DNA from 2 places in the Anoxynatronum sibiricum genome. Region 1 is predicted to be linked to the other one. Evidence: riboswitches for the same ligand, from Rfam matches in the RefSeq annotation. Region 1 holds a riboswitch; the other holds the start of a gene.
The links. A riboswitch is a leader RNA that binds a small molecule or an ion and turns the genes downstream of it on or off. The one in region 1 is predicted to bind glycine.
Positions count from the first base shown of each region.

Region 2: linked by a shared signal. The riboswitch ahead of gcvT (glycine cleavage system aminomethyltransferase GcvT) and the one ahead of AAIG11_RS10460 (GrdX family protein) in region 1 are both predicted to bind glycine.

Region 1 is NZ_JBCITM010000009.1:142,452-147,309, reverse strand. Features, by position in the region: gene grdB (glycine reductase complex selenoprotein B) at 1-488, opposite strand, end outside; gene AAIG11_RS10465 (glycine/sarcosine/betaine reductase component B subunit) at 513-1,799, opposite strand; gene AAIG11_RS10460 (GrdX family protein) at 1,906-2,328, opposite strand; gene AAIG11_RS10455 (hypothetical protein) at 2,315-2,596, shown strand; glycine riboswitch at 2,571-2,672, opposite strand; gene AAIG11_RS10450 (TetR/AcrR family transcriptional regulator) at 2,843-3,484, opposite strand; gene AAIG11_RS10445 (glycine/sarcosine/betaine reductase component B subunit) at 3,850-4,858, shown strand, end outside.
Region 2 is NZ_JBCITM010000007.1:142,142-146,999, reverse strand. Features, by position in the region: gene AAIG11_RS08820 (ABC transporter permease subunit) at 1-179, shown strand, start outside; gene AAIG11_RS08815 (ABC transporter permease subunit) at 166-1,206, shown strand; gene AAIG11_RS08810 (double-cubane-cluster-containing anaerobic reductase) at 1,203-2,363, shown strand; glycine riboswitch at 2,455-2,561, shown strand; glycine riboswitch at 2,565-2,666, shown strand; gene gcvT (glycine cleavage system aminomethyltransferase GcvT) at 2,804-3,916, shown strand; gene gcvH (glycine cleavage system protein GcvH) at 4,008-4,391, shown strand; gene gcvPA (aminomethyl-transferring glycine dehydrogenase subunit GcvPA) at 4,393-4,858, shown strand, end outside.

The DNA.
Region 1 (4,858 bases):
GGTTCGCCATGGAGCAGTTTTTTTGCCAGGCTCACCATTCCGGGGACAGCTTTGCGCATGGTGGCAGCAGAGTTGCCGGTTTCCACAATGTAAACAGCTTTGCGGAACAGATCAGCTCCCGGGTTTTCAATGTACATACCGGTGAGGGCAGGAATCTTCAGTTCTTCCTGCACCAGCCAGGCCACTGTGGCGCAGGCCACGCCGTAACGACCGGCGTTGAAAGCAGGGCCGGCCAGAAACAGGTCAGGCTCGAAGGGTTTGATCATTTCAAGAATCTTTTGCTTGGAGATCTCCGGGTTTTCATTAAAATAGGAGTCGCCGCAGACAATGGTGGCGACAATTTCAGCATCTTCACCCAGGGCGGTGTTCAGTGCCATTCCGGGACCGATGACGCCTTCACGCAATTCAGGCGGCATGTCGGCTTTTTCTTCGCCGCCGATGCCGGCAAAAAACTGGTTCACATAATGCACGACTTTCTTCTTTGCCATATTGATCCATCCTTTCCAAAAGGTTTAGTAAGCGTCGGCGGACAAGTGCACAAAGCCGGTTTCGTTGGTGGCGCCAGTAATGGCTTGAATCTCCACTTCAATACTGCCGTCAGAACGAAGACTGCCGTCGAAGCCGCCTGCGCAGGAATCCACATAGGCGGTAGTGCCGATGAGTCGATTCATGGGAGGCAGAACAATCACTTCGTTGGCGTTGCCGTTGGTGATGACTGCATTGGCTTTGGGGTCTGCATCTGCCAGAGACTGGGAAGCGCCGTCACGGCCGGCATATTCGTCGGTGACAATGACGGTTTTAATGCCTTTTTCCTCGATTTTACGGCAGTTCATGATCAGGTCGGTATCCGGGTTTCCAAAACCTTCCTGTGAGACAATGGCACCGTCAAGACCGAGAAATTCAGTGAGTTTGGCTGTCCAGTTGGAGGAACGCTCTTTGTCGGCCAGGGTCACGTTTTCGTTGGTGATGATGACACCCATGAAGTTCAGGGTTTTGCCATGTTCTTCATACAGGTCTTCGATGATGGGATTGTTAAGATGCACATAGGTGGGGTTCTTGTCGCAGGCAGAAACGCAGTTTCCGCTGACAATGGCACCGTCCATGATTTCGGTGGGGTACATGATGGTGGGAACGATTTTTTTGGCATCCACACCATAGACATAGGTGTCATGGAGGAGTCCCTGGGTTTGAAGCATGTACACATAGCCAACCCGGGGCAGTTCAGGGTACAGCTGGGCAGCTTCCCGGGGTGCCAGGGTTTCGTAGGTTTTGACTTCGTCCGGTTCCACGTCTTTCACGGCCTGCCCCAGATAGGCGGCAGCTTTCAGACCAAGGGTGCGCAGGGCGGCTTCGTGATCATGGGACTTGATGCCGGCTTTGGGTTCGGCGGTGATGACCACGTTATGGGTTTTGGAGAAGGGGGTATAATCGGCACCAATGCCTGACATATCGATGATGCCCTCCTGGAAGCCCACCACTTTACCGGCGGTGACCACGGCCACATTTTTCATGGCATGGGTACGGCCGTTTCCAACTGTGTCAACTTTCGACAACATGCCTGGGAAAATACCCCCATGACCTTTCACCTTGACCCGGGGTTCGATGACATCTTTCACCGGGGTGATGCGAACAGACTCTCCGGGATGGGCCAGATCCACCCGGATTTTCCACAGACGCTCGTCGCCGCTGACGGCTTCCAGCAGTTCCGCATGGTCAATGACCAGAATGCGGCCGTCCAGATGGGTGCTTTCTCCAAACTGGACATCTTCAATGAATACCTTGCCAAGTTCAAGTTTCATACTGTTTCTCCCCTTTCTTCATTCCTCTTTCGTTGATGATTCGTGAGACTTTCTTCGTTTTCTGCCTGTTTTCATGCTGTTTCCTGGTGCTTCCTGACAGCTTTCATCACTCTTCCTGCAGTAACTGATCAAGTGTCTGATGCATGGTGGGTTGCTGCTGAATCACTGTTTCAACTAAACCGTAATCCACCAGCTGCAGGTCGGGCAGATGCTCATCCCGGTAGGTGCGCAATGAATTGAGACCGCCTGTCTTTCCTTTAAAAGCGTTGAGCAATGCCATGGCCTGCTCCAGCACACTGAGTGACGGATGATGCAAGTCGGTGGCCTCATCAGAGAGAAAGATGGTTCGGTAAGGGGTTTCATAGGGTTTCACACTCCCTGCAAGGGGGTGTGTGAGAAGCCGGTGACCCCGGTGTACCCGGTTGCGAACGGCCACAATCACATCTTCATAGCCGCCATCCACCCACAGAAGGTTCATTTCTTCAGGCAAACGTTCTCGTACCAGGGGATTATTGGTGACGACCATCATGGCACTCCCTCCTTTAACATCAGTCATCAGCTATTCAACCATCCAGCCATTCATTCACACCACCACATTGCGTCCTGAGCAGCCATCATTCAACCCCTTGTCAAAAAAACGGGAACACAAAAAAACAGAGTCAATCATGAACACAGCTGTCATGTTGATCTCTGTTGTGGGACCTGAGAGGTTCTTCCTGGCGATGCTGCTGCCAGGACTTGCTCCTTCGGTGCTTGCGCTTTCCAGAGCGCTGTCGATATACGGTCCTTTTGCCTGAGAAATTCACTAACTCTTTTATGAAGTTAGCTTTTACCTTCGGCGGCCCTGAACGGACTCTCTCCCGCATACGTCATCCAGCTTTTGATGAAGTTGTTAACCAGGTAAGGTTGAATGATGTCTTTTCGTTATCATTATATTATGTTTTTCTATGAAAGACAATAGCAAATAAAACAATTTGTCAAAAAAATATCAAAAGAAGCCAACATAAAGTAAATAGCCAGATGAAGCTGTTGACAGGAGACGGTTACTGGTCGAGGGTATCTGCGCAGTGATTGAATACTTTCATGGCCATGCGAATGTACTTCAGTGTGCGCCGGGTGGCTTCCTTGGGGGTGTACTCCACCCGTTCGGTGAGAAGATGCTGCAGCATGCTTTCATAAATGAGCAGGGTCATTTCGTTCAGTTCTTCCAAATCGTCTTCTTTTAAATAGCCTTCCCTGACGCAGTTTTGGAGCAGGGCCAGGTTGCGAAGCGTCAGATCCTGGTTCAACAGCATGGGCTCCAGTTCTTCCGGCAGATCTTCCAGTTCTTCGGGGAAGAGGGCGTAGTACTCCTGCATCATGTCTCGCAGGGGTTGGTTGAACTGCTTGAAAAAGAGGGTGTGATAAACCCGTGGATCCTGGAAGGAATGGTAGCAGAAGAACTCCCAGATGAGAAAATACTTTTTCAGCGCATTATCAGCGTCCTTAATGAAATCACTGAGATGAATCACATAAATTTTAAAGTGCTTGAGCAATGCAAAAAAGATGAGGTGGTCCAGGTTGTCGAAATAATTATACAGGGTGGCACTGTTATACCCGGCGATGTCGGCGACCTTTCGGATAGTGACGGCATCGATGCCTTCCTCGTCAATGATTTGGGTGGCGGCTTCAATGAAATAGCTCATGATGCGGCGTTTCTGTATCGTTTTTTTATCAGGTCGAATCACATTATTCACCACGTTTTCATTTAGTGTGCGTTTCTTGTTCAGTGTTGATTCATTATATCAACAGATTCTGCAAGAAGCAAGAAAGAGAGAGAAAGGGATAATCATGATGTTCCGATAAAAAATCAAGAAATGAGAAGTTCTCGAAAACTTGCGGGAAGAATAAGAAGCAGCTGTTTGCAAGTGATGAAAGAAATCGACGGAAAAATTTGTAAAAATAATCAAGATTATCCAATAAACGTATTTACAAAATCAATACGGTTATGATATTCTTTTATCAAAGTGAGAAACGAAACGTTTTCACGGAAGGAAGGAGTGTCAAGTCAATGAAACTGGAATTGGGACATTTTTACGTCAAGGACATTGTTTTTGGCAGTGAAACCCGGTTTGCAGACGGGGTGCTGACCATTAACAAGGAAGAAGCGCTGGAAATGGTGCGGGAAGATGAGCGGATCACAGAAGCAGACCTGGTGATTGTGAAGCCTGGCGACATGGTGCGCATTGTTCCGGTGAAAGAAGCCATCGAGCCCCGTTACCGGGTGGGCGGCGGGCCTGTGTTTCCCGGTGTCACCGGCGATCTGATGCAGGCTGGCAACGGCCGCACCCTGGCACTGAAAAACATGAGTGTGCTGGCAGTGGGCAAACACTGGGGCGGTTTTCAGGACGGACTGATTGACATGGGGGGCGAAGGTGCCAAATACAGCTACTTCTCCCAGTTGATGAATGTCTGCCTGGTGGCTGATACCAATGAAGTGCTTGAACAGCGGGAGCAGCAGAAGAAAAACCGTGCCCTGCGGTGGGCTGGCATGAAACTGGCGGAATACCTGGGTAAAACCGTGGCTGACCAGACCCCTGAAGAAGTGGAAACTTTTGAGTTGGCACCGGTAACCAAACGCACGGAGGGCGAGAACCAACTGCCCAAGGTGGTGATGGTGCTTCAACCCCAGTCACAAATGGAAGAACTGGGCTACAACGATCTGGTGTATGGCTGGGATGCCAATCGGATGCTGCCCACCTTCATGCATCCCAATGAAGTGCTGGACGGCTGCATCATTTCCGGCTCCTTCATGCCCTGCTCCTCCAAATGGGCCACTTATGACTTCCAGAATTACCCCATGATCAAACGCCTTTATCAGGAACATGGCAAAACCATCAACTTTTTGGGTGTGATCATGTCCAACCTGAATGTGGCACTGGAACAAAAAGAACGGGCCATGCTCTTTGTGGCTTCCATGGCCAAGAATCTGGGAGCCGATGCGGCGGTTGTGGCTGAAGAAGGCTACGGCAACCCGGATGCCGACTACACCGGCTGCCTGGTGGCTCTGGAAAAAGCCG
Region 2 (4,858 bases), on a different contig from region 1:
TCAGCCAGGCATTGGTGGGAGCCTATTTATATCAGACCACTTACTTACTATCGGTTCCGGTGGCAAACGCCTTCTTGGTCCCGGAAATGTCGGAAATGATCCGTATGATGGTCACCAACGGCATCATACTCTATGCGTTCCTGCAGGAAGGAAGAGGAGGTCTCTATGAAAAAAGGTAGACAGTTCATTGTTCCGTTGGTGTTCCTCATTCTATCCATCGCAGGTATCCAGGCTGCAGGCCTGAGCCTTGCTTATATGGGCGGTGAAGTGTATGCCAGAATCGTGAGAAACGGGGTGATGGTGCTTGCGTTGCTCATTCCTATTATGGCGGGTATGGGAATCAACTTTGCCATTTCCATTGGTGCCATCAGCGCACAGGTCGGGTTGATTCTGGCCCTGGATTTTCAGGTTCCCGGTCTGGCAGGGCTGTTGTTTGCACTGACGGTTGGTCTCATTCTTTCTTACTTCAGTGGATGTATGATTGCATGGGTGTATAATCGGGCAAAAGGCAAGGAAATGATTTGTGGGATTGTCATGAGTTTTCTGGCCACCAATCTGTATCATCTTGTTTTTATGGTGGGGTATGGAACGGTTATTCCGGTAAGAAACTCTCAACTGGTGCTGTCGAAAGGTGTTGGGTTAAGAAACATGTTGGACACCGTCATGTACAAGAATTTGTTTGACAGTGTGCTGACGCTCCATACAGTGCGAGGATCCTATTCCATGGTACCCTTTATCATCATTGGAGTGGTCGCAGTATTCATCGCTTATGTGAGAAGGACACCGCTGGGTTACCGTTTTAGAGTGGTGGGAGAGAGCCTTGACATTGCAGAGAAGCTGGGGATAGATATTGACGAAACCCGAAAGAAAGCCATTGTACTCTCTACCATGATGGCTTCTTTAGGCCATCTGCTGTTTATTCAGAATATGGGAGTGGTGAATGTGTACACAGGGCATCTCAATGTGAACATCTTTGCTGCAGCGGCGTTAATGGCGGGCGGGGCCACATTGAAGCGGGCCACTATTACCCAGGCATTTCAAGGACTAATTCTGTTCCACACACTGTTCATTGTTTCTCCCATGGCAGGACAGAACCTGTTTGCCAATGCAGCCCTGGGTGAGTACTTTCGAAGCTTTATAGCTTACGGGACCATCGTTTTTGCATTAATGATGAGCCTGAAGCAACAGGAAGGAGAATTAGTATGAAGCAGTTTGGCGAGCATTATCAGGAAACCATCGAAGCCAATGTATTTCAAGAAGGAAGAAATCTGATAGAAGCGGGCGCTAAAGTGGTGGGGATCTACTGTGCTTTTACGCCGGAAGAGGTCATTGCTGCAGCCAAAGCCATCCCGGTATCCTTATGTGCAGGAACGGAAAAGCCTATTCCAACGGCAGAAAAACACCTACCAAGAAATCTGTGTCCCTTGATCAAAGCAAGCTATGGACATGCCTTGGATGATACCTGCCCCTATTTTCATTACAGTGATTTTCTGTTTGCCGATGCTACCTGTGATGGAAAAAAGAAAATGTTTGAGCTGTTAAAGGGGGTCAAGCCTGTACATGTGCTTTACTTGCCACAAACCTATGAACAGGCTTCCAGCGTGAAGCAATGGATGGATGAAATTCATCGGATGATTGAAATCTTAGAACGGGAAACAGGCAATATAATTACCGAAGAAGCTTTAAGAGAACAAATCAAGCTATTCAACGAGCATCGTCAGACGGTCCAACAAGTCTATGAACTGAATCGAGGGGACATACCATTTGTCTTTGGAAGAGAAGCAGATGTGATTACCGGCGGGGGTGGATTTGACTGTCATATCGACAGGCGTATTCAGGAAATGAAAGAGGCGATTACCTTGCTTCAACAACGGAAAGGGGAACCTGCCTTCATGCAGGAAATGGCAGATAGGCCACGCTTACTTTTGACAGGATGTCCTTCCACCAATAAAAAGGTGATGCATTTGTTGGAAGACAGTGGTGCGGTGATTGTGGCCATGGAAACATGTGGTGGTCTGAAAACTGTCAGTCGAAGGGTGAATGAAAATCAGGAGCCTCTTGCTGCTTTGGCCGAATATTATGTAAACATTGCCTGTCCATGTATGACACCCAATCCCGGAAGGTTTCAGCTGCTAAAAGAGTTGATTCACAGTTATCGAGTAGAAGGGGTGGTGGAACTGACTTGGCATGCATGCCATACTTATAATGTGGAGGCAGAACAAGTGAAGCGATTTATCACTAAGGACTGTGATATGAAATACCTTCACATAGAAACAGATTACTCAGAAAATGATATTGGTCAATTAAGGCTGAGAATTGAAGCTTTTGTTGAGATGCTTCAATCAGAAAGAGAAAAAAGATGAGTTCATCCAAATCATTGTCATTATAATAACAATTGTTGCATCTTTCGACAAACTCAATTAAAATGAAATAAGAAAGCATTTTAATAACCGAATGAAGGTCACGGGAGATCTCCGAAGTATAAGGAGAGCCGAAGAAGCAATATACCGGACTGGACCCCTGGTATAGAATCTTTCAGGCAACAGGATCGTGGCTGGACGGGACTCTGGAAAGTTCCTCAGGGAACGCCGAAGGGGCAAGGTGAAAACTGCGTCGGATGATGCCGAGCACCGTTTTCTCAGAAACTCTCAGGCCTGATAACAGAGGACATACTGACACCATCACCAAGTGATGGGTTTGTGTGTCCTTTTTTCGTGCCGGTTTGCGGGTTTTCTGTTTAATGATTCACATGAATGAGGCAGTGATTTGCGGGGTATGGTAGGGAATAGAGAGGAGGCGCGTTATGGAAGAATCAAGAAAAACACCATTGACGGACTGGCACGCAGCCAATGGCGGTAAAATGGTGGTCTATGCCGGCTGGGAAATGCCGGTGCAGTATGAGGGGCTCGTTGCGGAGCACAATGCCGTCCGCGAGCAGGCCGGGATGTTTGATGTGTCACACATGGGCGAGGTGCTGGTGGAGGGACCGGAGGCGCTGGCATATTTACAAAAGCTGCTGACCAATGATTTTTCAGCCATGGTCAACGGCGAGATTCTCTACACCATGATGTGTTACCCTAACGGAACCGTGGTGGATGATCTGCTGGTTTACCGATATGAGTCTGACCGGTACCTCTTGGTGATTAACGCCGGCAATGTGGATAAAGACGTGGTCTGGATGCAGGAGCAGGCCGCCGGATACCAGGTGAGTCTCACCAACCAGTCTTCCGAGACAGGAGAGCTGGCCCTGCAGGGACCTCTGGCAGAAGAAATCCTGCAGTCTCTGACAGACACCAATCTGTCTGAAATTGGTTTCTTCAATTTCAAAGACAACGTTGCCATTGCCGGAGTGCAGTGTTTGGTTTCCCGCACCGGATACACCGGTGAGGATGGTTTTGAGGTATACACCTCTTGGAACGAACTGGAGAAAGTCTGGGTGGCTATTATGGAAGCCGGTGCATCCAAAGGAGTCAAACCGGCTGGTTTGGGGTGCCGTGACACCCTGCGCTTTGAAGCCGGTTTACCCCTGTACGGGCATGAGATCTCCGACAGCATCACTCCGCTTGAAGCGGGACTGGGATACTTTGTCTCCCTGAAAAAAGAGGATTTCATCGGCCGGGAAGTGCTGGCTCAACAGAAAGAGCAAGGGCCGCCCCGGAAGCTGGTGGGCTTCGAACTCATTGAAAGGGGCATTGCCCGCAGTGATTATGAAGTGCTGCTTAATGGTGAAAAAATCGGCTTTGTCACCACGGGTTATTTGTCTCCCACATTGAATAAAAACGTGGGGCAGGCCCTGGTGGACAGGCAAAAAGTGACAGGTGCCGAAACGCTGGAAGTTCAGATTCGAAACAAACAGGTGAAGGCAAAAATCGTGAAACTGCCCCTTTATCGAAAGAGAACCAAGGCCCGGGGATAACTCCCAGGTTCTATCAATAAGCATCAACATCAATCAACATCAAGCAATACCAAAGGAAACCCCAAAAACATGAAAATGAGGAGGACTGAACATGAGAGTTATGAAAGACCTGCTGTTTACCAATGAGCACGAGTGGGTGGATGTACAGGGAGAGGAAGCCTATGTGGGACTGACGGAGTTCGCATCAAAAGCACTGGGAGATATTGTGTTTGTGGAACTGCCGGAAGTGGATGAAGAATACAGTGCTGGTGATTCCTTCGGAGTGGTGGAATCTGTAAAGGCTGCTGCAGACATGTACATGCCTTTGGACGGCGTTGTGACCGAAATCAACACTGAGCTGGAAGATGACCCGGGTCAGATCAATCAGTCGCCGCTGGAAAACTGGTTCCTGAAATTTAAGATCACCAACAAAAGCCAGCTGGATGAACTGATGACACCTGCTGACTACGAGCGTTTCTGTGAAGAGGAGGCATAATATGTTTCCATATATTCCCCACACCGAAGAAGATGTGAAATACATGTTGGATACGCTGGGGATGAAAGAGTTGGAAGAGCTGTTTGCCGACATCCCCAAAGAAGTGCGCCTTGGCCGGGAACTGAACCTGGAGGCACCAAAGTCAGAGCTTGAAGTGCAGCGGCTGATGAACGGTCTGGCGGGAAAAAACAAACCCACCGGCGAGCTCCTGAGTTTTCTGGGAGCCGGTGCCTATGACCATTACATTCCCACGGTGGTGAAACACATCACCGGCCGATCAGAATTCTACACCGCTTACACCCCCTATCAGGCAGAAATCAGCCAGGGGACCCTGCAGGCCATTTTTGAATTTCAGACCATGATTGCCAACCTCACTGGGATGGATCTTTCCAATGCCTCCATGTACGACGGCTCCACAGCCACGGCAGAGGCAGCCAGCATGGCGGCGGATGCCACCCGGCGCAAGG